DNA from 3 places in the Bacillus sp. NPDC093026 genome. Region 2 is predicted to be linked to each of the others. Evidence: riboswitches for the same ligand, from Rfam matches in the RefSeq annotation. Region 2 holds a riboswitch; each other region holds the start of a gene.
What was found. Region 2 has a riboswitch for thiamine pyrophosphate ahead of tenA (thiaminase II). Riboswitches for the same ligand answer to the same signal wherever they lie in the genome.
Positions count from the first base shown of each region.

Region 1: another riboswitch for thiamine pyrophosphate. It lies ahead of thiC (phosphomethylpyrimidine synthase ThiC); the one in region 2 lies ahead of tenA (thiaminase II).
Region 3: another riboswitch for thiamine pyrophosphate. It lies ahead of tenA (thiaminase II); the one in region 2 lies ahead of tenA (thiaminase II).

Region 1 is NZ_JBIVPN010000005.1:78,087-89,090, reverse strand. Features, by position in the region: gene pheA (prephenate dehydratase) at 1-752, shown strand, start outside; gene ACIQCE_RS12395 (transcription repressor NadR) at 909-1,451, opposite strand; gene ACIQCE_RS12390 (IscS subfamily cysteine desulfurase) at 1,455-2,597, opposite strand; gene nadB (L-aspartate oxidase) at 2,678-4,267, shown strand; gene nadC (carboxylating nicotinate-nucleotide diphosphorylase) at 4,249-5,112, shown strand; gene nadA (quinolinate synthase NadA) at 5,099-6,208, shown strand; gene safA (SafA/ExsA family spore coat assembly protein) at 6,340-7,512, shown strand; gene ACIQCE_RS12365 (YhcN/YlaJ family sporulation lipoprotein) at 7,646-8,272, shown strand; TPP riboswitch at 8,547-8,655, shown strand; gene thiC (phosphomethylpyrimidine synthase ThiC) at 8,781-10,538, shown strand; gene ACIQCE_RS12355 (hypothetical protein) at 10,897-11,004, shown strand, end outside.
Region 2 is NZ_JBIVPN010000001.1:690,460-701,463, reverse strand. Features, by position in the region: gene ACIQCE_RS03600 (ClpXP adapter SpxH family protein) at 221-1,132, opposite strand; gene ACIQCE_RS03595 (globin domain-containing protein) at 1,129-1,527, opposite strand; gene ACIQCE_RS03590 (lytic transglycosylase domain-containing protein) at 1,806-2,570, opposite strand; gene ACIQCE_RS03585 (CYTH domain-containing protein) at 2,596-3,171, opposite strand; gene ACIQCE_RS03580 (UPF0738 family protein) at 3,409-3,774, shown strand; gene yjbM (GTP diphosphokinase) at 3,808-4,437, shown strand; gene ACIQCE_RS03570 (NAD kinase) at 4,502-5,302, shown strand; gene ACIQCE_RS03565 (RluA family pseudouridine synthase) at 5,347-6,213, shown strand; TPP riboswitch at 6,683-6,792, shown strand; gene tenA (thiaminase II) at 6,873-7,583, shown strand; gene tenI (thiazole tautomerase TenI) at 7,558-8,175, shown strand; gene thiO (glycine oxidase ThiO) at 8,159-9,271, shown strand; gene thiS (sulfur carrier protein ThiS) at 9,268-9,471, shown strand; gene ACIQCE_RS03540 (thiazole synthase) at 9,476-10,243, shown strand; gene ACIQCE_RS03535 (thiazole biosynthesis adenylyltransferase ThiF) at 10,240-11,004, shown strand, end outside.
Region 3 is NZ_JBIVPN010000002.1:121,729-132,732, forward strand. Features, by position in the region: gene ACIQCE_RS05480 (pyrimidine-nucleoside phosphorylase) at 1-1,009, shown strand, start outside; gene ACIQCE_RS05485 (VanZ family protein) at 1,086-1,643, opposite strand; gene ACIQCE_RS05490 (hypothetical protein) at 1,721-2,065, opposite strand; gene ACIQCE_RS05495 (MarR family winged helix-turn-helix transcriptional regulator) at 2,272-2,709, shown strand; gene ACIQCE_RS05500 (nitroreductase family protein) at 2,732-3,361, shown strand; gene ACIQCE_RS05505 (putative quinol monooxygenase) at 3,386-3,679, shown strand; gene ACIQCE_RS05510 (immune inhibitor A domain-containing protein) at 3,868-6,249, shown strand; gene ACIQCE_RS05515 (ORF6C domain-containing protein) at 6,455-6,709, shown strand; gene ACIQCE_RS05520 (DUF1304 domain-containing protein) at 6,729-7,085, shown strand; gene ACIQCE_RS05525 (hypothetical protein) at 7,124-7,285, opposite strand; gene ACIQCE_RS05530 (type 1 glutamine amidotransferase domain-containing protein) at 7,542-8,195, shown strand; TPP riboswitch at 8,277-8,379, shown strand; gene tenA (thiaminase II) at 8,466-9,152, shown strand; gene ACIQCE_RS05540 (ECF transporter S component) at 9,149-9,748, shown strand; gene ACIQCE_RS05545 (ABC transporter ATP-binding protein) at 9,723-11,004, shown strand, end outside.

The DNA.
Region 1 (11,004 bases), on a different contig from region 2:
CAAAAGGTGAAGTGGACCTCGCAGTTGTGCCGCTTGAAAATGCATTAGAAGGGTCTGTGAACTTAACAATTGATTATTTAATTCATGAAGAGGCTCTTTCCATTGTGGGAGAAATGACGGCACCGATTCGGCAGCATTTGCTCGTCCATCCATCTAGAGCGGAAAGCTGGGAGACACTAGATGTGATTCAGTCACATCCGCATGCGATTGCACAGTGTCACCAATTTCTGAAAAGACAGTTTCCTCATATCCCGCATCGTCCAGTGGAATCAACAGGATATGCAGCGAAATATATTAGTGAACATTCGGATGAGGCAGTTGGGGCTATTGCCAATGAGATCGCAGCGAGAACATACGGATTGACGATTGCTAAAAAAGATATTCATGATTATCCGCACAATCATACACGCTTTGTCATATTACATAAAAATCCAAAGGCGTCATTCCCAATGAATTCTGGTTTTTCTTCAAAACCGAAAACCACAATCGTTGTGAGCCTGCCAAAGGATGATCAATCAGGTGCACTGCATCGCGTGTTATCTGCTTTTTCTTGGCGAAATCTCAACTTGTCAAAAATCGAATCTCGTCCAACAAAAACGGGTCTCGGGCAATATTTATTTATCATTGACATTGAAAAAGAAATGGATAATGTCCTTGTACCCGGTGCTATTCAAGAATTAGAAGCGATTGGCTGTGAGGTCAAGTTGCTAGGCAGCTACCAAACATATGAATTATCGAATGACAGTGTGTAGACAAGTCATGTTTTCGTTGTCTAATCTTGAGTGCTGGTGCTCGGGTTTTCCTAAACTTCATAGGTTTACATGCTGAAAAAGAAGACAAAGGGCTAAAACAACTATCATTTTAGCCCTTTGTCAATCATCTGATAGTGTCCCTTTTCGCAATATTTTTTAATCGGTAATGAGAAAACCAGCTTCATTCAATGCCTTTATCGCTTGATCAAGGTGATTTTGGCTATAAGCAGTCAGTGTATGTAAATGAACACCATCTGTTAGCTCTGACAAGTAGGATGCCCCTGTGTTTGAAATCTTTTGAACAAAGTCAGCCACTTGTTTACGTGTGCTGACGTGAATTGAAGCTGTCAGCTCACCGTAGACAGGATGTTCAATAATGACGTCTTTCACTGTCACACCAAAGTCTACAATCAGCTTAAGCTCCTCTTCCGTTCGTTGAGGATCATGCTTGCAGGCGATAATCTGTTCAATTTCCCTTTCAGGAGCTTGCCGTGGCGTCATATAGACATACCCTTGGCTTGTCGCAATAATAGGTACATTTTTTGCTTTGAGTAATGAAATATCCTGGACAATCACTTGCCTTGATACAGCGGCTTTTTTGGCTAAAAAGCTTCCAGTAAGGGGTGTATCGGTTTCTTTCAGCCACTCTAAAATCGCACTTCTTCTCTCTTCTCCAATCAGTTTCCTTTCGTGCTCCACGTATTATTCTCCTTCCTTCTCTTTTTGCAAATTCTTGAATGTATGCAAAAGCTGATCGATATCATCTTTTGAGGTCATTCGTCCAAACGATATCCGAATGAATTGCAGTGCATCGCGATCTGATATATGTAATGCCTTCACAGCAGGGGAAGGATGGTGATAACCAGAAGCACACGCGCTTCCAGTGGATATACAAATCCCATGCCTGTTACATGCTAACATGACATATTGTCCTTCAAATCCTTCGAAAAAACAACCAATAATATGGGGCAGCATGCGGCGCTTTCCATTGTCATGTAGCGTACGGACAGGCAGTTGCTGTTTTTTTAATTGTTGAATGAAGTAATCTCGAAGCTGACAATCAAGTTTGTGCTGCTCTTCTAACTGGAGAATGGTTTGTTCACTTGCAGCAACAAAAGCACCGATGCATGGAACGTTCACAGTGCCTGGGCGAAATCCATTTTCCTGTACAGCACCTGTATATAAAGGCTTCCAAGGAACTTCTGTGCTCATATATACAGCTCCAGCGCCCTTAGGTGCATACACTTTATGGCTAGAGATGGATATAGCATCTACACCAAGCTCCTTCATCGATACACGGATCTTTCCAAATGTTTGAACAGCATCTGTATGGAAGAATACATGTCTTTTTTTCAGAAGGGGTGCTAGTTCAGCAAGCGGCTGAATAATTCCTGTTTCTGAATTTGCATGCTGTATAGACACGAGTCCTGTTTCGGGCAATAAGGCTTCTTCTAGTATGTCCTTTGTGATGATGCCTTCTTCATTTGGTTCGATGATGGTGACCTTTACCCCGCGATGGGTTAAGGCATTTACCGCATAATGAACCGAAGGGTGTTCCATTTTTGTTGTGACGATATGCTGTTTATGTGCTGGCAATCCATTCATGATCGAATGAATAGCAAGTATATTTGATTCAGTCCCACCGCTTGTAAAAAAGACCCCATCTGATTGGCCGTCAAGAAGCTTGGCAAGCGATTGTCTGCTATAGGTTAAAATCTCGTTTGCTTTTCCCCCTGCATCATGAAGGCTACTTGCATTGCCATAGCAATCTCTACTAAGTTGCTGAAAAACATGAAGTGCCTCCTTAGAAACTGGTGTAGAAGCTGCGTAATCTAAATAAACCAACCTTAGCCATCTCCTGTATGAAAATTTTTTCTTGTAATTATTGTATTGTTGTGTAATGATATGTGTCAAGACAGGTGTAAATGACAGGAGGGTCAAGTGTGTCGTCATTCAAAAAAGTCATTGTGGTTGGATCGGGGATTGCAGCACTATCCTTTGCTAGAACCATCTCGGATAACTGTCAAGTTATCATGATGACAAAAAATCAATATTCCTCTAGTAATTCAATGCTTGCGCAAGGAGGAATAGCCTCAGCTTTCTCAGCACATGATTCGGTTGAAAAGCACATGCAGGACACATTAGTTGCTGGCTGTGATCATCAAGATCTTAAGACCGTGCTGGATGTATTACGGCGAGGCAAGGAACTTGTAAAGCAACTCGTAGAAGAAGGCTGTCCTTTTGATAACGATGAAGATGGCATTCTGCAATTAGGCAAAGAAGGGGCGCATTCTACTGAACGTATTTTACATGCGGGCGGAGATCAGACAGGTAAGACCCTTGTGCAGTTTTTAAAAAAACAGCTCGGCTCGCATATTCATTTATATGAAAATCATCACGTCATTGATCTTTTAGTCAATGAAGGGAAATGCTTTGGTGTTGTATGGAAAGACGAGAAAGGGCACACACATACAATGACTGCAGATGCTGTTGTTTTGTCTACAGGAGGCTGTGGTTCCTTATATGAGACAAATACAAATGCCCCTTCTGCAACTGGAGATGGGATCATGATGGCCTATCGTGCTGGTGCTCAATTAGTGGATTTAGAGTTTGTTCAATTTCATCCTACACTTCTAACGATTGATGGAAAAGCAGTTGGTCTTATTTCAGAGGCGGTGAGAGGAGAAGGGGCATACTTAGAGGATGAAACAGGTAGACGAATCATGGCAAGAATTCATCCGCAGGTAGATTTAGCACCTAGAGATGTTGTTGCTAGAGCTATTTATAATGAGCAAGAGGCTGGTCATCAAATTTATCTTAATATTAAAGGCATTCCACATTTCTCCACGCGCTTTCCAACCATTTACGCGCTATGTCAACAGGCTGGGATCGATATTAGAAGCGGCAGGTTGCCAGTTTCTCCTGGTATGCACTTTTTAATGGGCGGGATCATGGTAAATGAACATGGAGAAACAGCCGTTCAATCATTATTTGCAATAGGCGAAGCGGCGTGTACAGGTTTACATGGAGCCAATCGGTTAGCAAGTAATTCTCTTTTGGAAGGTCTTGTTTCAGGTAACAAAGCTGCCCGGCGAATTGAACAAATGCCAAAGCGACATGTGAAAGTACCTTCTGTTGAAATTCAAGAAGTATGGCAAGTTCCAGACATCTCAAAAACAAAACTGAGACATTTGATGACAAAATATGCGGCGATTGTGAGACATCAGAAAGGCTTGCAGGCACTGCTAGCGGAATTAGAACATGTGTCTTTTCAGCCAATAAATGTGAAGGATATCACAAATGAGCAGGTGGAATTATTGAATTGTTGGTCATTAGCGATTTGTATGGCGAAATCTGCCCTTCTCCGTACAGAAAGCAGAGGCGGTCATTATCGAACGGATTATCCGAAAAGAGAAGATGCCTTCTGGCGAGGTAAACAAATTATTCATGAAAAAGATCAAGTTCAAATAATGAAAAATGAAAGGATCGGTGTCAATTGGAACGTTTACAGTTAAAGCGAATGCTCACGTATTTTTTTCAAGAAGATATTGGCTTTGGGGATGTGTCAGCAGAAGCCATTTTTGAAGATAAGAAAGGAACAGCTTACATCATGGCGAAACAATCGGGTGTACTTGCGGGGTCGCAAGTAATTGAAACGGGTTACCATTTGCTGAATGAACACATACATACTCAATTGTTCTTTCATGATGGTGAATGGTTGAATAATGGTGACGTTTTGGCCAAAATATCAGGACCGATCAACGATTTGTTAAAAGGTGAGCGGGTCATTCTGAATGTGTTGCAGCGAATGTCAGGAATTGCGACGCTAACACATGAAGCGATTCAAAGATTAGATGATCCAGCCATTACGATTTGTGATACGAGAAAAACAACGCCTGGATTGCGCATGCTAGAGAAATATGCAGTGAAAGTAGGAGGCGGAAAGAATCATCGATTTGGCTTATCAGATGGTGTGATGATCAAAGATAACCATATTGCAGCATGCGGTTCGATCCGTGAAGCTGTAGAAAAAGCAAGAACTTATGCTGGTCATATGGTAAAAATAGAAGTGGAAATTGAAACAGAAACGCAACTAAAGGAAGCAATTGAAGCGAAAGCAGATGTCATTATGTTTGATAACTGTTTACCAGATCAAGTAAAACGGTTTAAACAAATGACGCCAGAGACGATCTTGACAGAGGCATCAGGAGGGATCACGTTAGACACCTTGCCAAACTACAGGCATACAGGCGTAGATCTCATTTCCCTTGGCTTTCTCACACATTCTGCACCGTCATTTGATTTCAGTATGAATATGGAATTTAGTCACAAAGGGGGATCAACTCATGTCCATGCTTGATTTGTTAACAAATCAAAACGAGACCATGATGCCGGATGAATATAAGCACCGCTCTTATGACGAGATGAAAAAGCGAGTGATAGAAATAAAACAAGCTTTTGGTGAAAAACTTTTTATTCCAGGCCATCATTATCAAAAGGACGAGGTGATTCAATTCGCAGATGCGACGGGAGATTCTTTGCAGCTTGCGCAAATAGCGGCTGATAATCATAAGGCGGAATACATCGTCTTCTGCGGCGTTCATTTTATGGCTGAAACGGCTGATATGCTGTCAAAGAAGAACCAACACGTGTTGTTACCTGATATGAGAGCGGGCTGCTCAATGGCGGATATGGCGAATATGAAACAGACCGACAGAGCATGGGAAAAGCTCACAGATTTGTTTGGTGATACGATTCTTCCACTTACTTATGTGAATTCAACGGCTGCTATCAAAGCATTTGTTGGCAAACATGGCGGTGCTACTGTCACCTCTTCAAATGCCAAAAATGTGCTAAAGTGGGCACTCACTCAAAAAGAACGGATTCTCTTCCTTCCTGACCAGCATTTAGGACGTAATACTGCCTTTGATTTAGGTATTCCTTTAGAGCAAATGGCTGTGTGGGACCAGATAGAAGAGAAGCTCATCACCGATCAGCCTCTTCACAACATCAAAATGATTTTATGGAAAGGTCACTGCTCAGTACACGAGAAGTTTACGATCAAGAATATAGAAGAAATGAGAAAAAGGGATCGTGACATTCAAATCCTCGTTCATCCGGAGTGTACGCATGAGGTGGTGAGAGCATCAGACTTTGCTGGTTCAACGAAATTTATTATTGATACAATTGAACAGGCTCCACCTGGAAGCAAATGGGCGATTGGTACTGAAATGAATTTGGTCAAGCGTATTATAGATCAACATCCAGACAAACAAATTGAATCACTGAACCCAGATATGTGTCCGTGTTTAACGATGAACCGCATTGATTTGCCTCATTTATTATGGTCATTGGAAAGCATTGAAAAGGGCGAGCCGGTCGGTTTGATTCAGGTCGAAGAAGAAATCACAAAAGAGGCATTGCATGCACTGAATCGAATGTTGACCATTAGATAATCAAGTTTCCCCTCCTACAAGAAAACAAGTTTTTATCATATTGGCTTGTAAATATGCATAAATTTATATTGAAACATATTGTACTTCTGACATAACCGATACGTTCACGTTTTGCATAGGAGGGGAAAACGTTGAAAATTCATATTGTGCAAAAAGGAGACTCCCTTTGGAAAATTTCTAAGAAATATGGAGTCGACTTTCAAGAATTGAAAAAACTAAATTCACAGCTCAGTAATCCAGATTTGATTATGCCTGGTATGAAAATTAAGATTCCATCTAGTGGTGTCCCTGTGAAAACAGATCAGCACAAAGCAAAAGAAATGCCAAAGCCTAAAGAACATCCGTATGTGAAAGAAAAGCCTAAGGATGTCGTTCAAGTTCAAGACACAACGCCTAAAGAAAAGCCAAATGAGCCGGTTCCGTATGTACCGCCAGTCCCAAAGATAGAACAGCCAGTTTTCCCGCAAGTAGATGTGAACTATTATCAGACCAATCTTTATCAACCATTCACGCCTCCTCCAAAAAAAGAACATCATGAGAAAAAAGATCACTATCATGAAAAGAAAGATGATGTTCATGAGAAAAAGGATCACAAGGACCATTTTCATCATGAACATAAAGAGCATGAAAAAGATGAGGTGGCTAAGGGATATGATCCGTTCATTCATATTCCACAACAAAAAGAGGAGGGGAAAAACATGGAACATAACAATGACCCAAATCTGCCTAATTTCCCGCAAATGCCGAATGTAGGAGGAGCGAATGTAGGGGGAATGGCTGAAAATAAAGATCATCACCAACATCATCATGAGCAGTATGATCCTTATTATGGTTATGGCAGTTATACGCCGCCTGCTATGTATCCATATCCACAGCAATTAGTACCTGCTTCACCTATTTTACCGGGTTCAGGATTTTGTTATCCCGTTCAACCGTATTATCATCATATGATGCCGTATCCTTACCATGCTCAGCCATACTATCCGGCATATCAAGCGCCAGCTTATTATGGAGAAAATTATGAACATCAAGTAAATGATGGACACCATTTGCATCATCATATGCATCCAAATGCAAATGCCAACATGAATCAAGGTTTTTATCCAAATGGACCAAATGAAGCGTATGGCAAGGAAGACTGTGGCTGTGATGATGGCATGAAGCAACAACATCATCAACCATGGATGGGATATTATCCAAACCCTGTTCCTTATGGACAAATGGGTGCATATCCGCAGCATCCCATGCAGCAAAATCCAAATCAATCTGTTTTCGCAAGACCAGAAGAAGACGAAGAAGATTAGTGAACAAAGGGACGATCTCAATCGTTCCTTTTTTAGTTTATAAATGCCAGCTTGTTTTTCTCCTCAACTGTGCATGCTAAAAAAGAGCCTGTTTTGCGCTCATGAGATTGAATTAGCACAGGGGGTTTTTCGTTTGAAACAAAAATGGCAAACAACGATCGCATTATTGCTTCTTCCCATTGGTTTAACTGCATGTGGTGCAAATGACAATGCGGGTGTAGATACACGCTATAATCAATCAGGTCAACCTGTTGGTTATCATTCAAATCAACAGTCGACAGAAAATCATCAAGATCATCAAGGACCAGTTTCCGAGCTCATGGAAGGCATGAGAGAAAATACAACGAATGTTGATAACCGTGCACGTCCTCAAACTCAAACAGATGATCAATCCAGAATGCCGCTCACTGGCGGAGATGGACGCTATAGTCATGGAGACATGAATTATCATCAACAAATGTCGTTCTCTGGATATGATAAACAAGAGAATGTTCAGCGTTCAAGAAAAATTGCAAACCGTGTCAATAAAATGAACCACGTGGCAGACTCACAAGTAATGGTAACAGATGAAAATGTGTATATTGCCATTAAATCGGATGGACGTCTCACATCAAAGGGAATATCCCAAATAGAAGAAGCAGCCAATCGCTATGCGGATGGAAGATCTGTACAAGTCTTCAAAGATGAAGGCGTATTTACACGTTTTCGTGACATGAGAAGAACTCAATTTGAAACAGGTCAAACAGGCATGACGCGATAACAAGTGTTAAAAATGAAAAGGCTAAAGACAAAGTGTTCATGACATTTTGTACTTTAGCCTTTTCATTAAAAACAAACCTTAACCCTTAAATAACAGTAAATTGGAGTAGTGGATTTTTGCCAATAATGGAGATTCACTTCATTATTGTCTAATTCATGACTTTTCTTGTAATGAGAAAGTGTTCTATTGAAATTGTGTATAGGAAATAGGAACTATTTTCCTGAATGTTCTTTTTTTCATTTTGCACCTATGCTACACTGATGTGGAAGTAAATAAAAGTAACTAGGGGTGCCCTTTCATAGGGCTGAGAGAGAAGTGAGGCTTCTTAACCCTTTGGACCTGATCTGGCTCGTACCAGCGTGGGGAAGTTGAAGATAATACATGAGTCATTGAAATGACATTCATGTTTGTTCTGACGACTAACCAGGTTCTAAACAAGAGCCTGGTTTTTTGCTGGTGCTGATTCAATCCTGTCCTTTTACTGATTAAGAGAAGGGGAGAACAGCAAATGAAACGAAAAACAATTTTACAGTCAAACCAACCATTTATGTCAAGCTTTGACGGCAGTAAAAAGGTATATGAGCAAGGCTCAAGACCTGACATTTTAGTGCCGAAAAGGGAAATTACACTCTCAAATACGGTGACTCAAACTGGTGAAACACAAAATGAACCACTTCGCGTCTATGATACAAGTGGACCATATACGGATGAAAACGTTGAGATTGATGTCACAAAGGGATTGAAACGAATGAGAGCGGCATGGATCGCAGAAAGAGAAGACACAGAATCTTACGAAGGGCGTATTGTGAAACCAGAAGATAATGGATATCGTCTCAAGGAAAATCAATTGAATATGGATAATACAAAATTTTCCCATTCACCGCTCCGGGCAAAAAAAGGTGCATGTGTGACACAAATGCATTATGCGAAAAAAGGGATCATCACCCCAGAAATGGAATTTATTGCGATTAGGGAGCAGTTAAGTCCAGAATTTGTGAGAGAGGAAGTGGCCAGCGGAAGAGCGGTCATTCCAGCAAATATCAACCATCCTGAAAGTGAGCCAATGATTATCGGCAAGAACTTTCATGTCAAAATTAATGCGAATATTGGGAATTCAGCGGTGACCTCTTCTATTGAAGAAGAGGTAGAGAAGATGACATGGGCCATTAGATGGGGAGCAGATACAATGATGGACTTATCTACTGGAAAGGACATTCATACAACGAGAGAATGGATTATTCGGAATTGCCCTGTCCCTGTAGGAACTGTCCCGATTTATCAGGCACTTGAAAAAGTCAACGGAGTGGCAGAAGATTTGACGTGGGAAGTGTACAGAGACACTTTAATTGAACAAGCAGAGCAGGGTGTAGACTACTTTACGATTCATGCAGGTGTGCTATTAAGGTATATTCCGTTAACAGTAGACAGGGTAACAGGTATTGTCTCAAGGGGCGGTGCCATTATGGCGAGGTGGTGTCTGGCCCATCATAAAGAAAACTTTCTATATACCCACTTTGAGGAAATCTGTGAAATCATGAAAACGTATGATATTGCATTTTCACTTGGAGATGGGCTGAGACCAGGATCGATTGCCGATGCGAATGATGAAGCCCAGTTTGCAGAGCTAAGAACTTTAGGAGAATTGACTGATATCGCATGGAAACATGACGTACAGGTCATGATTGAAGGACCGGGACATATCCCTATGGATAAAATAAAAGAGAATGTAGATTTGCAGATGGAGATTTGCAAAGAGGCACCTTTTTATACATTAGGACCGCTTACAACAGATATTGCCCCTGGATATGATCATATTACATCAGCAATCGGTGCCGCCATGATCGGCTGGTATGGAACGGCTATGCTATGTTATGTGACACCAAAAGAGCATTTAGGTCTTCCGAATAAAGAGGATGTGAGAGAGGGGGTTATCGCCTATAAAATTGCAGCACATGCAGCTGATTTAGCAAAAGGTCATCCTGCTGCTCAAAAACGTGATGATGCATTATCGAAGGCTAGGTTTGAATTTAGATGGCGAGATCAATTCCACCTTTCTCTTGATCCAGAACGAGCACTTGCATTTCATGATGAAACACTGCCGGCTGAAGGTGCTAAAACGGCTCATTTTTGCTCCATGTGTGGACCGAAATTTTGCAGCATGAAAATCTCTCATGACATCAGGCATCAATCCGATCAAGTACAAAAAGAGATGGAGAAGAAGGCAAAAGAATTTATCAGTCAAGGAAGTCAGATTTATCAACCATAAAAAAGAACCTCTCACTCGTTTGGTGCGAGGTTTTATAAAACGGATGAAAGCTCTTATGACTACATGAAAGAACGTCCTAAGTGCAATGACCATTCTATAAAGGCATCTACTAGATGAAACCACACTGCTTTATTTTCTTTAGACGGTGCTCGGTTTTTCTTCCGTTTCATGAAACACTTTTTAAACAATATACTACATTAAAGTCAGATGAGTGGCTGTTTTGCGAGAATTTAAACAAAATGTAAACATCTTGTGTTTAAAAGCAAAGAAGCAGGGGAAACGGTTTAAATAGAGAATGAATGAAAAGAGCTAATCCAATTCAATGAGCGATCAAGAAAAAGTGGAAGGTGATCTTATAATGAAAGTATTTAAGGTAACATTTCATATGAACAATGGGGAAGTGCTTGAGTTCGAGTTGAAACGACCAGCTACCTATGATGTGTATAAAAAAATCGAGGAAGCAAAT
Region 2 (11,004 bases):
CATATAGTATATCGGTTGTCATAAGTCGACAAAATTTGATATACTACAGATGTGAAATTAATCACATACAAACATTACCCCTTTGTTTGACCGTGAAAAATTTCTCCCATCCCCTTTGTTGTCGTTAAGACATAGTGAAACCGCGCTTATCCCGGCGCGGTTTCTTCGTATCTGAAAATAGAACAAGAGTTCTTTTTTATCTGCAAAGAAAAAACATGGGTCAGCACCCATGTTCATTCTCACAGCGATAGACATCAACATCTGTATGGTTTTCATCTTCTTTATAGCGCCAAAACATTTCTTGTTGTACTTGTACACGTTCCACTTTTTTAGCGAATGCGAGCTTTTTCATTTCTCGTTCGACCTGTTCGAGGGTCAGATCATATACAACGGCTATCTCTTTCGCTGATGCAAATTGAAAATAAGCGATAAACCATTCAATTGGAGGCCTTTCTGAAGGTGTTGGCTTTTCACCTATCATTTCAAAGAGAATTTCTTCGTACACATCATAAGAGTGTGCACCTGAGATCTTTAGTCCTTCGTCTCCGTTCATCGTATTAAAAAAGGCGAAGGTAGGGAGCTCAGATACGTCCATTTCAGCTGCAATTTTCATATCACATTTCAGTGCTTTGACAGCACTTTGAGAATGGATGTCTCGCTGGAATTCGTCTATATCCAGCCCCGCATTTTTTGCATTTTCTAAAAGCACATGCTCACTTGTCACATCTTGCTGATGGCAAAAAAGTGACTCTTGAATAAGACGTAAAAATTTCATTCCGCACTTTCTACCTTGGAGTTCAGCCGCTTTCAAGGCGAGCGATGCCAGATAAGGTGATGTCACAATTTGTTCAGACAGCATTTGTTCTTTTTTGGTCTGAGTTTTTGTTGCGAATTTTCCCCATGCTTCAGTCAGCAGATGTTTCTTTCTTTTCCTGTTCAATGCATTGATGCTAGAGCTTGTGACCGTTCGTAAAGTGAAAAAACGGCCGTATTTCATTTTCAATTTTTTAATTGATGGCTCTAATAACCAACAGTCTGGGCTGAGAGGATCAATGAATACATAGATTTCGATCGGCTTTTGAGGATGTCCGTGACAGTGTGAGAAATATTGATCGTGCTGATTGCAGCTCAAGATCGTCCGTCCTTTTCAGGTGTTTGATTAACCATATGATGAGCTGTCAGTGAGAGTCGCTCAAATAAAAAGTCACGAATATCGCCGGTTAATCCTACTTTATTCATTGCATCCTCCATGCATTCAAGCCATGCGTCAGCCCGCTCTTCAGTGATTGGGAAAGGAAGATGTCTAGCCCTTAGCATTGGGTGTCCATGCTCCTCAGTATAAAGTGCGGGTCCGCCTAAATATTGAGTTAAAAACTGTTTTTGTTTTCTTGCTGTTTCTTTTAAGTCATCCGGGAAAATAGGATGAAGCAAAGGATGACACTTTACATTTTCATAAAAAGTATCAACAAGTTGCGATAGAAGTTCTTCTCCAACCGCTTCGTAAGGTGCGTTAAACGATTGTACCATGTTGACTACTCCTTTTACTCATAGCTAATAGGATGATAATCCTATTGCGAAGTTCATTTATTTAAAAAGTGATATTCAGTTTGTTCTTTTTTGCTGTTTCTATTCTTGTATACTTATTTTAACAACCCCAAATCAATTCCACAAACAAACCGCTTTTCGTCCTTTGTCAAAGAGCGAGGGGGCTGGGTTCTATGATCAATTGACCATATCATAACACATTCAGTCAAAAAAGGGTGAAAAGCGACATACAAAAAACCGAAGGGGTTATTCTCTTCGGTTTAAGCAAAATATTGCGCTGTGATTTTCTTTACATAATTTTGTGTTTCTTTAAATGGAGGAATGCCTCCGTATTTATCCACATTTCCAGAGCCTGCGTTATAGGCCGCAAGTGCAAGTGAGATATTTCCATTGTATTTATTAAGCATTTGCTTCAAATACTTCGTTCCGCCTTCAATATTTTCTGCTGCATTAAAGGCGTTACTTACGCCAAGAGATTTAGCAGTAGATGGCATGAGCTGCATGAGTCCAAGTGCGCCTGCGTGGCTGACAGCATTTGTACGGTAGCCGGATTCTTGCTGGATGACTGCATGGATGAGCTTTTCAGGAACACCGTGTTTTTGAGCCATTTGTGATACGATCTGATTAATCTCTTTTGATGAAGCACTTGAGACAGCTTTTTGAAGTGGCGGTGTATAGTCGGTGTTCGTCACGTTACCAATCCCATTGGCTGTATTCAATTGAGAGTCATTTGAATACAAGGCTTGAGAAGGTAATTGTTCATTGCTTGCAATTGCTGATAGATAAGGGTTGGTTCTTGCATATTGAGTGCTCGGTACCGTTGATGTATCCTGACCCATTAATGCCGAGATTGATAGCGGAAGACGTGATAAATCCGTTCCGCCTAAAAAATCTTGGAGCAGCGTCTGAAACGAAGCTTGTGCGTTTGATTCTTGATCAGTAGCCGCTGTCGTTTGTCCATTATCCGTTTGTAATGTTTTAAGCGCTTGAAGTTGCATAAAGGATTGAAGTTGATTGACGTTCATCATGTTCCTCCCTCAAAGAATTTATCTATTTCTGTGTTTTTATTTTTTCTTCATAAAAACGGATCACTTTGTTTTTGGTGTTGCGTGTTGGAATATGAAATTGACTAAGCAATTGTGTAAATGCGGCTTGTCCGATGTCTATATCGTTCACCTCAAACTCTAATTCATAGTCCTCTACTGTTAAATATCGGCTGTGATCCAAAACAATTAAGCCTTCTTTGATCATTTTTTCTGCTCTTGATGTTTCAAGAGAACCGAAATATACAATCTGATCTTTTGGAATGTTAAGACCCTTCAAACGTTTAGCGACTTCACCTTCTGGTATATTAAAGTTTTCAAGTTGAGGAGGGGGATCTATCTCTTGATGAGTTTCCAGTAACCCGACCTCGTGCGGTTCCTTTAAAGTCAAGACCCAATGACCATTTTTTTCTCTGATTCTCAGTGCAGCAAAATGAGATTTTATATCAAATTGGGGTGTATCAAAGTAATAGTTGGTTTGGGTGCGAAAATCTGCATCTTTCAATTGGAAGTATTGTTTTAGTTGTTCAAATTCTTCTTTCGTTAATAATTGCTTTAGTTCTATTTCAATTTCCTGTGACATTTTGACATCAACCTTTCATTTAGAGGAAATATAGTTATTGTACACGAAGTGTGATAGCAAGTGACATTTCATTTTTAACAATGTTTTTGTATCGTTTGAAATGTGCTGATGTTCATGATGGATGAAGTAAAATAATGAATTCAAAAGAAAATCAATGTTTTCTCAAAAAGTTCGGTTTATCAATATTGAACTTGATATGATAAAATAAAGGTGTACTTTGTTGTAAAGGAGATTATGATGCAAAACAGAATTGAAATCATAGAAGCAACTTTAAAAGAAGACGGACTGTTTTTGGCGATCCAGTCGGATGAGCATATTCAAAAAGCAAAGGCATCGGGACAAATGCTTGTTGATTCTGATCACTTTGCGTTCGTTTACATACTTGAAAATGAGGAGTCTTTTACGTATCTTATTTTAGGAGAGAACATATGGGCTCCATTAAAAGAAGCAATGAATCGTGACATGCCTGTCTATTTGACAGCAGAACAAAAAACACTAGAACTTATTCAACTTCATCAGGAATTAAACTATTTAATTGACAATATTAAAGACAATGCCAATTACGGAGATATGGAAGAGAAAGTGAAAAACACATTCCTCTGAAATAATTAGGTATTTGGAATTGGGGGAAATTTCATGGACAAAAAACAATGGGATCAATTCCTCGCACCATATAAACAAGCAGTCGAAGAATTAAAAGTGAAACTAAAAGGCATTCGAAAGCTGTATGAATTCGAGGATGACCATTCACCAGTAGAATTTGTGACAGGCCGAGTGAAGCCCGTTGCTAGCATATTGGAAAAGGCAAAGCGCAAAAACATTCCGATGCATGAAATCGAAACGATGCAGGATATTGCAGGGCTTCGCATTATGTGCCAGTTTGTAGAAGATATACAAGTCGTGAAAAAAATGCTTCAGTCACGAAAAGATTTTGTTGTTGTTGATAAACGCGACTATATTGCAGAACATAAAGAAAGCGGATACCGATCATATCATCTCGTTGTTTTATACCCGCTGCAAACGGTTAATGGGGAGAAGCAGCTACTGGTCGAAATCCAAATACGAACACTTGCCATGAACTTTTGGGCGACTATTGAGCATTCTCTTAATTATAAATATAGCGGGAATATACCGGAGAAGGTCAAGCTTCGGTTGCAAAGGGCCTCTGAAGCAGCATCTCTTCTTGATGATGAGATGTCTGAAATCAGAGGGGAGATTCAGGAAGCACAGGTGGCATTCTCGCGCAAAAAGAAAACAGATCACTGAGTCGTGCTTGATCAAATATGCTGCTGCCCTCTTATCGCAGCGAGGTGAAAAAGGAGAAGAATTCATGAAATTTGCAGTTTCTTCAAAAGGGAATTCTGTATCTGATGCACTCAAAAATAAAATTCAGACTTACTTACTGGATTTTGGAATGGAACTAAATGAAGAAGAACCGGATCTTGTCATTACTGTTGGGGGAGACGGCACCCTTTTATATGCTTTTCACCGCTACAGCAACCGCCTAAATGAAACAGCTTTTGTCGGTGTGCATACGGGGCATCTTGGTTTTTATGCAGACTGGGTCCCAAGTGAAATTGAAAAGCTTGTACTGGCTATTGCGAAAACGCCTTATCATATTGTTGAATATCCCATCCTTGAAGTCATTGTCAGGTACAACGATGGCGGACAAGAAGAGAAATATTTAGCAATGAATGAGTGTACCATTAAAAGCATGGAAGGAACACTTGTGGCGGATGTTGAGATTAGAGGACAGCTCTTTGAAACATTTAGAGGAGATGGTCTTTGCTTGTCCACGCCGTCTGGAAGTACTGCTTATAATAAAGCGCTCGGTGGAGCCATTATTCATCCATCCATTAGAGCCATTCAGCTTGCAGAAATGGCATCCATCAATAACAGAGTCTTCCGGACAGTGGGTTCACCGCTTATTTTGCCAGACCACCACACGTGTGTCATTAAGCCAATTAATGATGTGGATTTTCAGGTAACGATTGATCATTTGACATTGCTACATAAAGACGTCAAATCCATTCAATGCCGCGTGGCTAATGAGAATGTCCGTTTTGCCCGTTTTAGACCGTTTCCTTTTTGGAAAAGAGTGCAAGATTCCTTTATTGGAAAAGGAGAATAAGAAAGAGGTCGTTCTCGCTGGAATACTTTAAGCTAACCAAAACAATTTCACTGAAAGAAAAGGGGCTGCTTTTAAAAGACTATTTAATTGATCTCGGTATATCGAAAAGAATGCTGACAGATATTAAGTTTGATGGCGGCGATTTGCTCATTAATGGAGAACATGTCACCGTCAGGTACGAACTAAATGAGGGAGACACGCTCACGATTATATTTCCTGAAGAAAAGGTGAGTGAAGGGTTAAAGCCTGTTGACATTCCGCTTAATATTTTATTTGAAGATGAGCATGTGCTCGTGCTAAATAAAAAGCCGTCTATTCCATCTATTCCTTCTAGAGAGCATCCTGAAAACAGTATTGCAAATGGACTGCTACATCATTATGCACAGCAGTCTATTCATCTGACCGTTCATTTGGTGAACCGCCTTGATCGTGATACGTCTGGTGTCATGCTTGTAGCCAAACATCGCTTTGCACATAGTCTTTTATCAAAAGCGCAAAAAAAAGGGGAAGTGAAGCGTACGTATCGGGCATTTACACATGGCATCATTTCAAAGAAGCAAGGAACGATCAGGGCGCGGATTGCAAGAAAAGGAGACAGTATCATTGAACGAATGGTGGATGAGAATGGTCAGGACGCAGTCACACATTATACAGTAAAAGCGTTACATACTGGTCTGGACATGTCTGATGTGTCTCTTGTACTCGAAACAGGAAGAACGCATCAAATTCGTGTGCATATGCAATATATTGGTCATCCCCTTATTGGTGATACACTTTATGGCGGTACTAAAGAGCGAATGGACCGGCAGGCATTGCACAGTGAAACCCTTGTCTTTCCTCATCCGATGACAGGTGAGCAAATGACGTTTTCGGCTCCTTTGCCTTGGGACATGCAGTCATTGCTCCTATAAAAAATAAACCTGGTAGCCTGCTATGATATGCTCTCCTAAAGGGAGACAGATGAACTGAAAAAATCTGTTTGCCTTAGGGGAGTTTTTTCATGACTGGAATCTTTCGAACGCCAGATTTCTAAGGGCAGATCATTGATTTTTCAAAGATAGTTGCCTGTTCTATCCACGGTTTTTCAGTTCGTATCCAAGTTTGTCTATGAGAGTGATCAGCTCTTGGTAGTAGCCAATGATCTGACTATAATGTGGCTGAGGGATTTTCTTTTTATCGGAGATTTCGTATTTATGCGTTTTTGCAGAGAAGTATCCAGTTTAATGCCGCATGGTGACGCGACGCTGAGAAGCGGTGATCGAGTGCTTGTGTCTGGTTGCAAGGTGTATGTGGCAGAACTTTAACGTACAGTTAGAGTTGCAATGAACGCTTGACCAATGAACAAATCATGATTAAGATAGAAGTAACAAAACCATATAAATGATCCACTAGGGGAGTCCTTCAAAAGGGCTGAGATAAAAGTGTAGACTTTTAGACCCTCATTACCTGAACAGGTTCATACCTGCGTAGGGAAGTGGTGCGGTATTTGACTATGCTTTTTACAAATTCCAAGCCACTTTCCATGCGGAAAGTGGCTTTTTTATATGATAAAAAACAGGAGGAGAGGAACATGACATTTTCAGAGGAGTGTAAAGAGGCAGCAGCAAAATGGTGGAATGGAAGTTTTACGCACCCGTTTGTCAAAGGAATTGGGGATGGGACGCTTTCACTTGATCGTTTCACCTATTACGTCATGCAGGATTCGTATTACTTAACCCATTTTGCAAAAGTGCAATCATATGGAGCTGCTATGAGTGAGGACTTACATACCACTGGCAGAATGGCGTATCATGCACAGGGCACTTATGAAGCAGAACTATCGCTGCATAGAAAGTTTACAGAGCTCCTTCATATTTCTGAAGAAGCACTAGCTAATTTTAAGCCTTCTCCAACTGCTTATGCATATACCTCACATATGTACCGATCTGTTAAAAGTGGACGATTTGAAGAAGTTCTAGCAGCGCTATTGCCGTGCTACTGGTTATATTACGAGGTTGGTGAAAAATTGAAACAAACCACACCACAACATCCAATTTATCAAGAATGGATTTTAACATATGGAGGAGATTGGTTTAAAGAGCTCGTCTTTGAACAGGTTAACCGTTTCGATGAACTTGCAGAACAAGCAACAGAACATGTGCGATCCAATATGAAAGAAAATTTTGTGATCTCTAGCTATTATGAATACCAGTTCTGGGAGATGGCGTATGAAAAGGAAAAATGGGATACAGCATGCTTAGATGGGGTTGGTACAAGTGGAACTCCACGCAGTGACAAATGATACGCTTTCCACCGAAGAGCTAGTGAAGCAAATAAAAGCAATCGAACCAGAAGTTGATTTTATTCATATACGAGAACGATCTAAAACAGCCAGAGAGCTTGTTCATCTCGTGAAGCGGCTCCTTGCTGTAGGGGTATCCAAAGAGAAAATGGTGATCAATGACCGAGTAGACGTCGCACTTCTAACGAATATTCACCGTGTACATCTCCCAGGACACAGTTTTTCACCAAAGGAGCTGAGACAAAAATTTCCTCATCTTCATTCAGGCGTGTCTGTTCATTCGTTAGAAGAAGCGAAACTAGCAGAGAAGGAAGGGGCAGAGTATGTGATGTTTGGGCATGTATATGACACAGCGTGTAAACCGGGACTACAAGCAAGAGGCGTGAAGCTTGCGGAAGAACTGGCTTCAGCACTGACCATTCCTGTGGTGGTCATTGGCGGCATCACGCCAAAGCGAATCCCTGAATTGATGCGTATAAGATTGAAAGGAATTGCTGTCATGTCTGGTATTTTCACGCAGGCAGAACCCAAAATGATGGCGCAAATCTTTTCTGAAAAGCTAAAGGAGAATCCTTATGAAAAAGCATTATGACGTAGCAATTATTGGGGGTGGAATCATAGGGATGTCAGCAGCGTATCACCTTGCAAAAGCAGGCAAACAGGTTGTTGTATTCGAGGAGTATGAGGTAGGGAAGAAAACAACGAGCGCAGCAGCTGGTATGCTTGGTGCACATGCTGAAGGAGAAGGTTATGAGGATATATTCTTTGAGGTTGGTCGAGCAAGCCAAGCGCTATACGAAAAATTAAAAATTGATTTAAAACATGAATCGGGCATTGACATTCGGAAATCAAGCGACGGCATGATGAAACTTGCATTTACTGAGGAAGAAAAACGTGCTCTTTGCCGAATGCAGCATTTATCTACGTTTCAATGGCTTGAAGCCAGCAGTGTGAAAAAACGGATGCCTCAAGTTTCAGATAAAATCATTGGGGCAGGTCTGATTGAGGATGATGTACATGTTGAACCTTATTCAGTATGTCGTGCATTTTTTCAAGCGGCCGTTCGAAATGGGGCGGAAGTCAAAGAGTATACAGCAGTAGTTGAAGTGAATCGTCATCAAGATGCATTGATTGTCAGAACGACGCAAGGCACATGGACATGTGATCACCTCACTGTGGCTAGTGGCGTATGGTCTGGACGTTTTTTTGAAGAGCTAGGATTATCTCATTCTCTTTATCCAGTGAAAGGAGAATGTGTGTCTGTATGGAATAACGGTCCAGCACTTGAACACACCATTTATCATGACCATTGTTATGTAGTTCAGAGAGACAGCGGGAAACTGGTCATTGGCGCGACGATGGAGCCACATGACTGGCATGCAGTTCCAACACTTGGAGGTATTGAAGCAGTCATTCAAAAAGCAGCTGATCTCATGCCGTCAGTTAAGCAGATGCCAATTGATCAGTTTTGGGCGGGGCTTCGTCCTGCTACAAGCGACCAACATCCCTATATTGGAAGGCACCCAGAAGACGATCGAATCCTATTTGCTACAGGGCATTACCGAAATGGTATTCTGCTTGCGCCGATTACTGGGGAGATTATTCGAAATCTCATACTAGGTCAACAGGTCAAAGAGGATTGGCTTCATGCATTTCGCATTGGCCGAAAGGAGGCATCGCTCGTATGAAAATTCAATTGAATGGGAGAATTGTTGATTTCGATAAAGAGAACGGCACGATTTTTGATCTCTTATCAGCCTATCAACTTGAAAACCGAGTTGTGATTGTGGAGAAAAACCAAGAAATTATTGATAAAGAAGCTTTTCAAAAAGAAGAAATCAAGCCAAATGACACGATTGAAATTGTTCACTTTGTAGGAGGAGGATGAAATCATGCTACACATTGGCGGAAAAACATTCACATCAAGACTATTACTTGGTACAGGGAAATATCCATCATTTGAGGTTCAAAAGGAAGCTGTTGATGTGTCAGGAGCAGAAATTTTGACCTTTGCTGTGCGAAGAATGAATATTTTTGAAGCATCACAGCCTAATTTTTTAGAGCAACTCGATCTTTCAAGATTTACGCTTCTTCCGAATACAGCTGGCGCAAGTACTGCTGAAGAAGCGGTGCGAATTGCTCGTCTAGCGAAAGCATCAGGGCTTTGTGACATGATCAAGGTGGAAGTGATTGGCTGTTCAAGATCTCTTCTTCCAGACCCTGTGGAGACGTTAAGAGCATCTGAAATGTTACTGGAAGAAGGCTTTATTGTTTTGCCGTATACATCGGATGATGTGGTACTTGCAAGAAAATTAGAAGAACTGGGTGTACATGCGATTATGCCAGGTGCTTCTCCAATCGGGTCAGGTCAAGGCTTACTAAACCCTCTGAACCTCTCATTTATTATCGAGCAAGCGAAGGTTCCAGTCATTATTGATGCTGGTGTTGGTTCTCCGAAGGATGCTGCCTATGCCATGGAATTAGGAGCTGACGGTGTTTTACTCAATACAGCTGTCTCGGGAGCAAGGGATCCAGTAAAAATGGCAAAAGCCATGAAGCTGGCGATTGAATCAGGGAGACTAGGCTACGAGGCAGGACGTATCCCATTGAAAAACTATGGTACGGCAAGCAGTCCGCAGGAAGGAATGCCAGCGTTTTGAGCACTCGTTATTCACGCCAAGAGCTCTTTCAACCCATTGGCAAAGAAGGTCAAAAGCGGCTTCTTGCTTCCAAAGTAGTTATTATTGGAGCGGGAGCACTTGGGACAGCAAGTGCTGAAATGCTTGTACGTGCTGGAGTGGGCTCTGTGATCATTGCGGACAGAGATTATATAGAATGGAGCAACCTTCAGCGCCAGCAGCTATATACAGAACAGGATGTACAAGATCGGCTGCCAAAGGCAGTGGCTGCTGAATCGAGATTAAAGCTTGTCAACAGTGAGGTCAAGGTGAAAGGGCTCGTCATGGATGTGACAGCTCAAAACATTGATGAACTCATCTATGATGCTTCCATTGTCATCGATGCAGCGGATAATTTTGAGGTGCGGATGATTGTGAATGATGCTGCTGTCAAACATGAAATTCCTTTTCTTTACGGGGCATGTGTGGCGAGTTATGGGGTTAGTTTTACCGTTATACCTGGTGAGACGCCGTGTTTACACTGCTTGCTTGAGCATTTACCTGCACAAGGTATGACGTGTGATACAGCAGGTATTATTGGTCCTGCTGTGCAACAAGTGGCATCATATCAGGTAGCTGATGCGCTAAAGTATTTAACTGGACATCAAGTTACACCGATATTACGATCTTTTGACTTATGGACAAATGAACGTGCTGATATTCGTTCCGTTTTGTCATTAAAGAAAGAACAATGCCCAAGCTGTGGACTTCACACATATCCATTTCTTTCATATGATCGCCAA
Region 3 (11,004 bases), on a different contig from region 2:
TGTGGCTGCTCTTGACGTTCCGGTTGCAAAAATGTCTGGACGTGGCCTTGGTCATACTGGTGGAACAGTGGACAAGCTTGAAGCGGTGAAAGGCTTCCACGTAGAAATCACCAAAGATGAGTTCATTGAGCTGGTCAATCGTCATAAAGTAGCGGTTATTGGACAATCAGGCAACTTAACGCCTGCTGACAAAAAGCTATATGCACTTCGCGATGTTACTGGCACTGTTAATTCCATTCCGCTAATTGCAAGCTCTATCATGAGTAAGAAAATTGCAGCAGGTGCAGATGCCATTGTACTTGATGTGAAAACAGGTGCAGGTGCATTTATGAAAACACCGGAAGATTCTGAAAAACTTGCAAAAGCAATGGTTCGTATCGGAAATAACGTCGGCAGACAAACAATGGCTGTTATTTCTGACATGTCACAGCCGCTAGGTTTAGCGATTGGAAATGCATTAGAAGTGAAAGAAGCCATTGATACACTGCGCGGCGAAGGTCCAGAAGACTTAAACGAGCTTGTGCTCACTTTAGGAAGTCAAATGGTCGTTCTTGCGAAAAAAGCCGACACACTAGATGAAGCGAGAGAGAAGCTGATTGAAGTGATGAAGAACGGCAAAGCACTTGAGAAGTTCAAAGAATTCCTAGAGAACCAAGGTGGAGACAGCTCAATTGTTGACCATCCTGAGAAATTACCTCAAGCACCATATCAAATTGAAGTTCCTGCAAAAGAGTCTGGTGTTGTCGCTGAGATTGTTGCAGATGAGATCGGCGTTGCAGCGATGATTCTAGGAGCAGGTCGTGCAACAAAAGAGGACGATATCGACTTATCTGTCGGCATCATGTTGAACAAAAAAGTGGGAGATCGTGTAGAAAAAGGCGAATCGCTCGTGACACTACATGCGAATCGTGAAGACGTTGCAAATGTCATGGAGAAAATTTATGACAACATTCGCATCGCTGATAAAGCAGTTGCACCAACACTGATCCACACAGTCATTACAGAATAAAGGAAAAGGACAAAAGTGATTCGTCGCTTTTGTCCTTTTTTCTAAAAATATTAACATAAAATATTAACATAAAATATTAACATAGTGTTAAGTTGTACTTATCTAATAAATTCTTTGAATACTTATAAATTATGACTCCAATTAATGTACCTAAAGTATTTGTTATGATGTCATCAACATCAAAACTTCTATAATTGTAGCCTACAATCAAATCTAAAACAAATTGTATCAATTCAATGCTCAGGCTCACTAGGAAACCTATATAAATAACCTTTCGTAATTGATAAAATGAAAAAAGAATAGGCAGAATAAATCCAAGTGGTATGAATAGAATAACGTTTCCAATGATTTGTTTTATAAATGATGTCAGGCCTAATTCAAGTGTGACAATTATTGTTTTAAAAGGTATAAAATTATGAATAGTACCTAAATTGTCTTCTATCATGATTTCTATTAACTTCTTTTGATAAGGAAATGGAAAAAAAGTTAGTGAAACAAGACTAGCAATATATAAAGAAAACAATATATAGTATAGAAATAAGATTTTACTTATAGTACCGCGCATAAATTTATATACGAAGATCACTAAACTAATCCCACATATAATGAAATAGGGTAGAAAAGGATTTAACATATGAGACTCTCCTTGAATTTAAGATTATCAGTAACTCAGAGAACCTTTACCTATGATTCTCTTATAATTATAATTTTTCATATTTCGTAGCTATATGTATGCCCTTTTTCTACAGAATAGTCGGTATCTGTATATGGGGAACCTTTACTGGATTTTTCAAATCCTAGACGAGTAACTAACTGAGCATTACTCCACCAGTTCTTTTGTTCATATACATGAATGGTAAAATAGGTATCTCCACCCCAACTTGTCATGTTTATCTTTCCAGTTACTGAATTTTTAGTTGACTTGTATTTACCAATATATAATTGGTGGGTCATATCAAATTTGAAATCTTTAGTTGCTGCTTGAGCTACTAATGGAGTAATCATAATTAAACAAATCATAATAACAGTTAAAAACTTAAGAAAATTCTTTTTCAAAATTATCATCCTTTATTATATTTTAGCTTACTTTTACAATAATTTCATTTTATGGTAATAAAGTCAATGTTTTATTTATTTTGGCAGAGTTGATTCACTTTATGAATTAAATCTCTTGCAAACATTAATCAAAGGGTGTATATTAGTTGATAAGTCAATGATTGATATATCAAACAATTGATCTGAATAGAAATGAGGGGATGGCATTGACTGCATTTTGCTCTGAAGAAGCAGAGATATTATATCGTTTGCAGTGTGTAAACCGTATGATGGGCGTGAAGTTCGAAGCATGCACGGGCGTCAGCCAATCAAGACTGGAGTTGCTATCGCTGTTATTTCAAGCAGATGAAATCAGCCAATCAGATTTGCAGAAAAAAGTAAATATTGATAGTGCGGCTGTGACTCGTCATTTGAAACAGCTTGAAACAAAAGGAATGGTTACACGCAGAAGAAAACCGGAGGATAACCGCGTAACGCTTGTTCGTCTTACAGAAGAAGGAAGAGCAAGAATCGCATCCTCTAAAAAAGAAAAAGAACGATTTATCTCAGAAATGCTTGAAAATGTAAGTGTTGAAGAACGAAAGCTTCTCACTAATGTGCTCACCCGTATACAGCAAAATATAGATAAGATTCAAACCACCTAAAGGAGTGTTACACATGGCTACAATTTTAAAAACAAATGATTTTATGGATATCATGAAAGGGCGTCGTTCAATCCGCAACTACGACCCATCTGTGAAAATTAGCAAAGAAGAAATGACGGAGATCTTAGAAGAGGCAACAACTGCTCCATCATCAGTAAATGCACAACCATGGCGTTTCATGGTCATTGACAGCCCAGAAGGAAAAGAAAAGCTTGCACCACTTGCAAAATTCAACCAAACACAAGTAGCAACATCAGCAGCAGTCATTGCTGTATTTGTAGACATGAAAAACAACGAATACTTAGAAGAAATTTATTCAAAAGCAGTAGAACATGGCTATATGCCGCAAGAAGTGAAAGAAAGACAAATTGCCGCATTAACTGCACATTTTGACAATCTTCCAGAGCAAGTGAATCGTGAAACCATTTTGATTGACGGTGGTATTGTGTCAATGCAGCTTATGCTTGTTGCTCGTGCTCATGGCTACGATACAAATCCAATTGGCGGTTATGACAAAGAAGTCATCGCTGAAACATTTGGCTGGGATAAAGAACGTTATATACCAGTGATGCTGATATCAATTGGTAAAGCAGCTGACGAAGGTTATGCGTCTTATCGGTTACCAATCGATCGTATTGCAGAGTGGAAATAATAATTGTTTAAAGGAGACGAATAAATGATAATTATTCATGCAGGGATGACCATTCATCCAGAAAAAGAAAACGTATTTTTAGAAGAAATCAACGCGCTCATTAAAGCCTCACAAGCCGAAGAAGGCAACGTATCCTACAAACTGTTCAAGGATACGGAAAAAGAAAATGCCTTTTTAATGGTGGAAGTGTGGAAAGATGAAGCAGCGGTTCAGAGCCATAATGCAAGTACACATTTCCAAGGCTTTGTGGCAAAAGCAAAACAATTTTTAGCAGCCCCACTTGATGTCGTCTCATTCAAAGGAGAGCAGCTTTCATAAAAGTACACAAACACCCTAGACGGTCATCGTCTAGGGTTCTTCTATTTTCTACAGCATTTTCACTCAATGATATTCATGCATTGTGCATGTTCCACAAAATTCCTGAAAGTAAAATATTTTTCGACTTAAGTATATTGGAATATGCTAGAATTAGATATTATTTATTACCAAATTAGGGAGGAACCCATATGAAAAAAGGAAAATGGACGAGCATAGCACTAACAGCTGTCCTCAGTTTAGGTACATTGACAGCTTTCAGCACCCCTCTATCTGCCCACACATCAGAAAAGTCAACATCCTCAGATGGCGGTCATTATTCAGGCATTCCATTCGACGCAAGTGTAGTGAATGAAGACCGCCTCATCAAAGCCTTAAAAAAACAAGGGAAAATCAAAAAGAATGCAAATGAGGTTGAAACTCAACAGGCGTTAAAAAACTATCTAAAGAAAAAAGAAGAAGCTGCCATGAAACAAAATGCAAGTAACTTAACAGAAGAGCCTGAGTTCCTGAAAGAATACAAACAAGAAGTACATAATAAACTAGCAAAAAAGAAAAAACTGAAGAAGCATAAAGGAATAGAGAGCAATGAGCTCAAACCAGTCCAAAAGGAAAAGTATAAAGGCGAAGTTCGCAATGATAAAGTGTTGGTTTTATTAGTAGATTTTAAAGATTATAAGCATAATAGCATCAAAAAAGAAGAAACAGATATGTTTTATGAAAATTATGATCAACAACACTATCAAAATATGCTTTTTGGAAAAAATGGCTACATTGGTCCAGACGGTAAACGCAAAGTTTCCATGAAGCAATATTATGAAAAACAATCTGGCGGCAGTTACACGTTGAGTGGAACAGTTGCTGGATGGTACACAGCCAAGCATGAAGCAGCCTATTACGGTGGAAATACGCCTGAAGAAGGAGGCAGTGATGGAAGACCGCGTGAATTGGTGAAAGAAGCCCTTGAAGTTGCTGCAAAAGATCCGAATATTGATCTAAGTGATTATGACCAATGGGATCGCTATGATATTGATGGAGATGGCGTCTATAATGAGCCAGACGGCATCATTGATCATCTCATGGTTGTTCACGCTGGTGTAGGTGAGGAAGCAGGTGGTGGGCAACTCGGTGATGACGCAATTTGGTCGCATCGCTGGTCACTTGGTGATGTTTTTGAAATTCCAGACACTGAATCTGAAGTCGGTCAAGGCGGCAAATTAGGCGGTTTAGATTATACAATTGAGCCTGAAGATGGCGCTGCAGGTGTCTTCGCACATGAATTTGGGCATGATCTTGGTCTACCTGACGAGTATGATACACAATACACAGGCAGAGGAGAACCCGTTTCCTACTGGTCGATTATGTCGAGTGGTAGCTGGGCAGGTAAAGTGCCTGGTACGGAACCAACAGGCTTTAGTCCATATGCGAAAGAAATGCTCCAAAGCTTGCATGGTGGAAACTGGCTTTCTGGTCGAACAATTGATGGCAAAACATTAAAGAAAAGCAAAACAGTGTTGATTGATGAAGCAGCAACAAAAGGCACTAATCATGATACTGTTCGAGTAGATTTACCAGATAAAGAGATTGTCGTCACAAAGCCCGCCCAAGGAGAATACTCCTATTATAGCGGTACGGGTGACAATCTGAATGCGACAATGACGACAACAAGCATTGACTTGACGAAGGGCAACAAAGCAGAGCTTAAATTTAAAGCTTGGTACGATATTGAAGAAGATTATGATTACGCCTATGTAGAGGTACGTGAAGCTGGAACAGATCAATGGAAAACCATTGCTGGAAATATTACAAATGATCAAAATACAGCAGGTGCAAATGAAGGCAATGGCATAGATGGCAAATCGGATGGCTGGGTAGATGCGACCTTTGACTTATCTGCCTATGCAGGGAAAAAGATTGATCTGCAATTCCGCTACACAACCGATGCGGGTTATTCGCTACCAGGTTTACTAGTGGATGATCTCAAAGTAACAGCAGATGGAACTGAAGTATGGTCAGATGATGCCGAGGGAAAATCTACTTTTTCATTTAATGGATTCTCGCAGTCTAACGGAAAGCAATATACAAAACAATATTATTTACTAGAGTGGCGCTCCTATGCCGATGTAGATAAAGGGTTGAAGCATATCAAACGTGGAGCGAGCCTTATGAGCTATAATAATGGTTTACTCGTGTGGTACGTAGACCAATCTTATAGCGATAACTGGGTGGGGAAACATCCAGGAAACGGTTTCCTTGGTGTGGTAGATGCTGATCAGCAGGTATTGAAATGGAGTGACGGCTCAATCGGAGCCACAGGCTTCCAAGTACATGATGCAGCATTTTCTCTTAATCCAAGTACAAAGCTGAATATTGATTATACAGCGACAACAGGACTGACGTTGGAAGATCGCTATATTCGTCCAACTCGTACATTTAGCGATAAAAAGAATTACGTCAATTCAAATAATCCAGATGCTGGACGTGATGTACCGACATTTGGTGTTTCCTTTAAAGTCATTGGACAAAGTAAAGATCGCTCCGTTGGGAAGGTATTAATTTCTAAAAATAATTAAATAGAAAGCCGGATTCTACAATGAATCTGGCTTTTTTATATAGCATCAAAAGGAATTTCTGCTTTTATGATTTGTTTTTATCGAATATATGTTCTGATTTGTTTTGATATCCGAATGAAATCATTATATAATAGAGACTGGAAGGTTTTTCTTTCAATTAGGACTCTTTTAGCTGTTAAAAAACAGGAAAGGATGAGCGTTATCAATGAGTTGTGTCACTGACAAGCAATTAAAAGTGATTCGAGGGACGATGCAGACTTTTTGCAGCCATTTGGAGTATGATGGGCATGGTAAGCTTCATATTAATACCATCATGGCTTTTCTTAAAAAGGAATTCGGTGTAAAGAAAATGAAAGATATTCCACAAAGTCGTTTTAGTGAGGCTTTAGATTTGATACAAGACTTTGATTTATACACCGATAAAATAAAAATTCATGATCGTCTACAAGAAAGGAGTTAACTAATTGAATGTTTTGGCCATGATTTTAGTGGGTATTGTAGCTTTTGAACATATTGTCATCATGTTATTGGAAATGTTTTTTATGCAATCAAACATGGCAAAGAGGTCTTTTCGGTTACCTGAACATTTACAAGGAGACCCAAATGTGAAAGTGATGTTTGCCAATCAAGGTCTGTATAATGGTTTTCTTGCTGCAGGACTCATTTGGGGGCTTATTCTCGGATCAAATCCAGTCGGATATATGATTCAGTTATTCTTCGTCATTTGTGTAGTAATGGCTTCTTTGTTTGGGGGCTTTACATCCAATAAAATGATTATTGTGAAACAAGGATTACCAGCTATATTGGCATTAGCTACGCTCTTATATGTCATGTAATCTTGATCATAAAAAAATGCCGCCACATTGGGCGGCATTTACTTTCGAAGGCTAATTAATCGAACAACTGATGTCAGACAGATAGCAAGGGCAACAGCCAAAATAATTTTTCCGAACAGGACTGTTGTTAATTTCATTAAAAATACGGCCAATATGATACAGATTGTGATGATGATCATCACAATCGAATAGGTTTTCATCTCGTTTTCCACTCCTTTGAAAGTCTCTTCTAGGGTAATAGGTTCTTCATGCATTTTTTCATAATCATATGACTCAATGACAATTTTACATGAAAATCCCTTTCAATAGAATATGATCTATTGATTAGATATCATTTTATGTAAAATATTTTAGAAAATCGGGTATATTTAAAGACTTTATCCCAAATCTAATTGTTTGATATTTAATTGTACAAAATATAAAATGGTCACATGATGAATGGAAAGGATGATTAAATTGAGTAAGAAAGTTTTATTAGTATCGACAAGCAGCAAGGAAATGAACGGACATCCAACTGGTTTATGGTTAGAAGAATTAGCTGAACCATTTCATATTTTTAAAGAAAATGAGCTAGATGTACAAATTGTCTCCATTCAAGGCGGCACTGTACCGATTGATAAAAACTCAATCCCAGATGGTATTCCAGCAAAATATCAAGATGTGTATGAATTACTTCAAGACACAACAGCTTTAACAGATGTCAACCCAGCTGATTATGATGGCATCTTTTTTGCAGGAGGACATGGACCGATGATCGACTTCGCTTCCAATTCACTAGTAGCCGATGCGATCTTGGCTATTTCAGAGAAAAATGGTGTAGTCGGTGCCGTTTGCCACGGGGTTTCTGCCTTCGTTGATGTAAAAGGTCAAGATGGTCAACCATTTATCGCTGGTAAGAGAATAACAGGCTTTACGAACGAAGAAGAAGATGCCGTTCAGCTCACTTCAAAGGTTCCATTCTTATTGGAAACGAAGCTTCGTGAGCAAGGTGCAAAGTTTGAAAAAGGTGAAGCATTTGCGCCGTTTGCGATTGTAGACGGACAAATCATTACGGGACAAAATCCAGGATCAAGTGAAGAAACAGCACGTCTTTTTGTCAAAACCATCTAATATACAGATCAAAACATTGAATTAAGAAAGGCGGTTGACAGCCATTCGCCACAAGTGTAGAGTAAAGATAATTAAATGACAAAAGTCCACTAGGGGAGTCATGTATGACTGAGACAAGAGAAATCTTGGACCCTTTGAACCTGATCTAGTTCATACTAGCGGAGGGAAGTGGAGCTGGACCTTGTCTTATTCATGATTGAATCGATAAGAAGGCCGCTCCATTTGGGGTGGCTTTTTCATTTATTCAACTGAAGAAGAGGAGGCTTTTTTATGACATTTTCAACGCAATTAAGGAAAGAAGCAGAGCCATTATTTGAAGCCATTTATCAACATCCGTTTGTCAGGGGACTGGCAGCAGGAAAGCTTGAAAAGGAACAGATCATTCATTACGTCAAACAAGATGCAGAATACTTAAATGCATTTATTAAAATTTATGCGGCAGCGATCAGCAGGTGTACAGACAGAGAGGACATTGCCTTTTTCCATCAGCAGATGGCTTTTGTACTAGATAGTGAGACACATCCTCATCAAAACCTATGCCGAGTGGCAGGTGTGGAATATGATGATTTGCAAGGTTCTCCTTTGGCGCCAAGTGCTCATCACTATATCCACCACATGCTGCAAGTTGCTCAAGAAGGTACACTTGGAGAAATAATCGCCGTCCTGCTTCCATGTCCTTGGACATATTGGGAAATAGGTAAGCGGCTGATCTCAGACGTTCAACCTAAACCAACTCATCCATTTTATGAATGGATTACGTTCTATGGAGGGCTAACCGATTCAGTAACAGTAGAGCTCTGCAAACGGCTTGATCAGTGGGCAGAAGAAGCAAGTAAAAAAGAGAAAGAAAAAATGAAACAGCATTTTTTCTTAAGCTGCCAGCTTGAGTATAAATTCTGGGAAATGGCGTTCACTGTGGAAAAGTGGCCAGTCCAACTGGAGGTGCATTCATCATGACGTGGAAGATGAAAGAAGTCGTCCTTGCTGTGATTCTATCTGTTGTGTGCGGTGTGATCTACTTAGGATGGTCCACTCTTTATTTACCGATTACAGCACTTGTTGGTCCAGCAGGCGGCAATATCATGTTTGGTATTTGGGTGATCGCTAGCCCAATCGTTGCTTACATTATACAAAAGCCAGGCGCTGCTCTCATTGCAGAAACTGCAGCTGCTGCAGTGGAATTACTAACAGGCAGTCATTTCGGATTGTCTGCGCTATTGATAGGTGTATGCCAAGGACTTGGGGCAGAAATCGCTTTTGCTCTTTTTGGCTACAAACGATATCACATGTGGATTCTCATGCTGTCTGGTGCCTTTGCGGCTGTGGGAGCCATGGCTTACAGTCTTATCGCCAATGGATTTGGTTATTACACGCCTCAAGTTTTACTCATGACACTTGTGACTCAAATCATCAGCGGCACGATACTTGGAGGATGTTTAGCAAAAGTTGTAGTGGATGCATTATCCAAGACCGGTGTACTGAATCAATACGCGATCATGAAGGAAAAACGAAACAAGGGTGAACAGCATGGATTCATTTCTCGCGTGCAGTAAACTCACTGTCCGTTTTTATGAGCAGTCAAAGCCCGTCCTTCAGCAGGTTTCCCTTTCTATTCAGAAGGGGGAAAAGGTGCTTATTTTAGGACCGAGCGGCTGCGGGAAATCCACACTGATTTCTGTACTTGCTGGGATCATACCAGAACATATGGAAGCAGATATTCAGGGAGAAGTTATTTTAAGAAAGCATACAGGTGTCATGTTTCAAGACCCTGATACTCAGTTTTGTATGCACCGGGTCAATGAAGAAATTGCATTTAGCTTAGAGAACCGTTCCGTACCTCGTGAAGAGATGGATGACATCATTCAGCATCTCATGCAAAAAGTACAACTAAATGTCGATCCGCATACAGACATTCAAACATTGTCTGGCGGCATGAAACAGCGTTTGGCTCTTGCTTGCTTACTAGCTTTAGAGCCAGAGGTACTGTTCTTTGATGAACCAACTGCACAGCTCGATCCAGCAGGGCGAATGGAGGTATTTCAACTGCTTCAGAACCTTGCAACTGATCAAGATCAGACCATGATTTTTGTTGAACATGTGTTAGATGGTGTCATCGAATGGATGGATCGAGTTATCTTATTAGATCATCAAGGTCATATTTTAGCAGATGGACATCCAAAAGACGTGATCACAACATATGAGGAAGAGATGAAAGCAGCAGGTATTTGGCGACCAAAAATATTTCCCGAGAAATGGTCAACTATTATTCAAGACCCATTTCATCCAATCAGTCAAACCCTCATTCAAACTTTTGAAGCAAGAAAACAGCAGTGTGAACAGAAAGAATCCACAGATTACGAGACGTTTATTCGAACAGAGAAACTGCAATTAGGATACGGAAAAAAGTCGATCATGAGTGATCTTCAAGTTGAAATGAAAGCTGGGGATTGGATTTCTGTGATTGGGGAGAATGGAAGCGGCAAAAGCACATTTCTCAAACATTTGATTCGTTTAGAACCAGTGAAAAAGGGTCACATTTTCTTGAAGGAAAAACATCTGAAAAAATGGTCTGACCGGTTATTATATGAAAAGGTAGGCTTTGTGTTTCAGAATCCAGAGCTTCAGTTTGTACAGGATACAGTGTTTGATGAAATCGCATTTGGTGGGAGACAGCGGAATTGGCCAGAATCAGATGTGCGAGAAAAAACGTATCAACTTTTGGAAGAATTCGGTCTAGCCAAACATGCAAAGGCACACCCATTTACTTTAAGTCTAGGGCAAAAGAGAAGATTAAGTGTCGCCACGATGT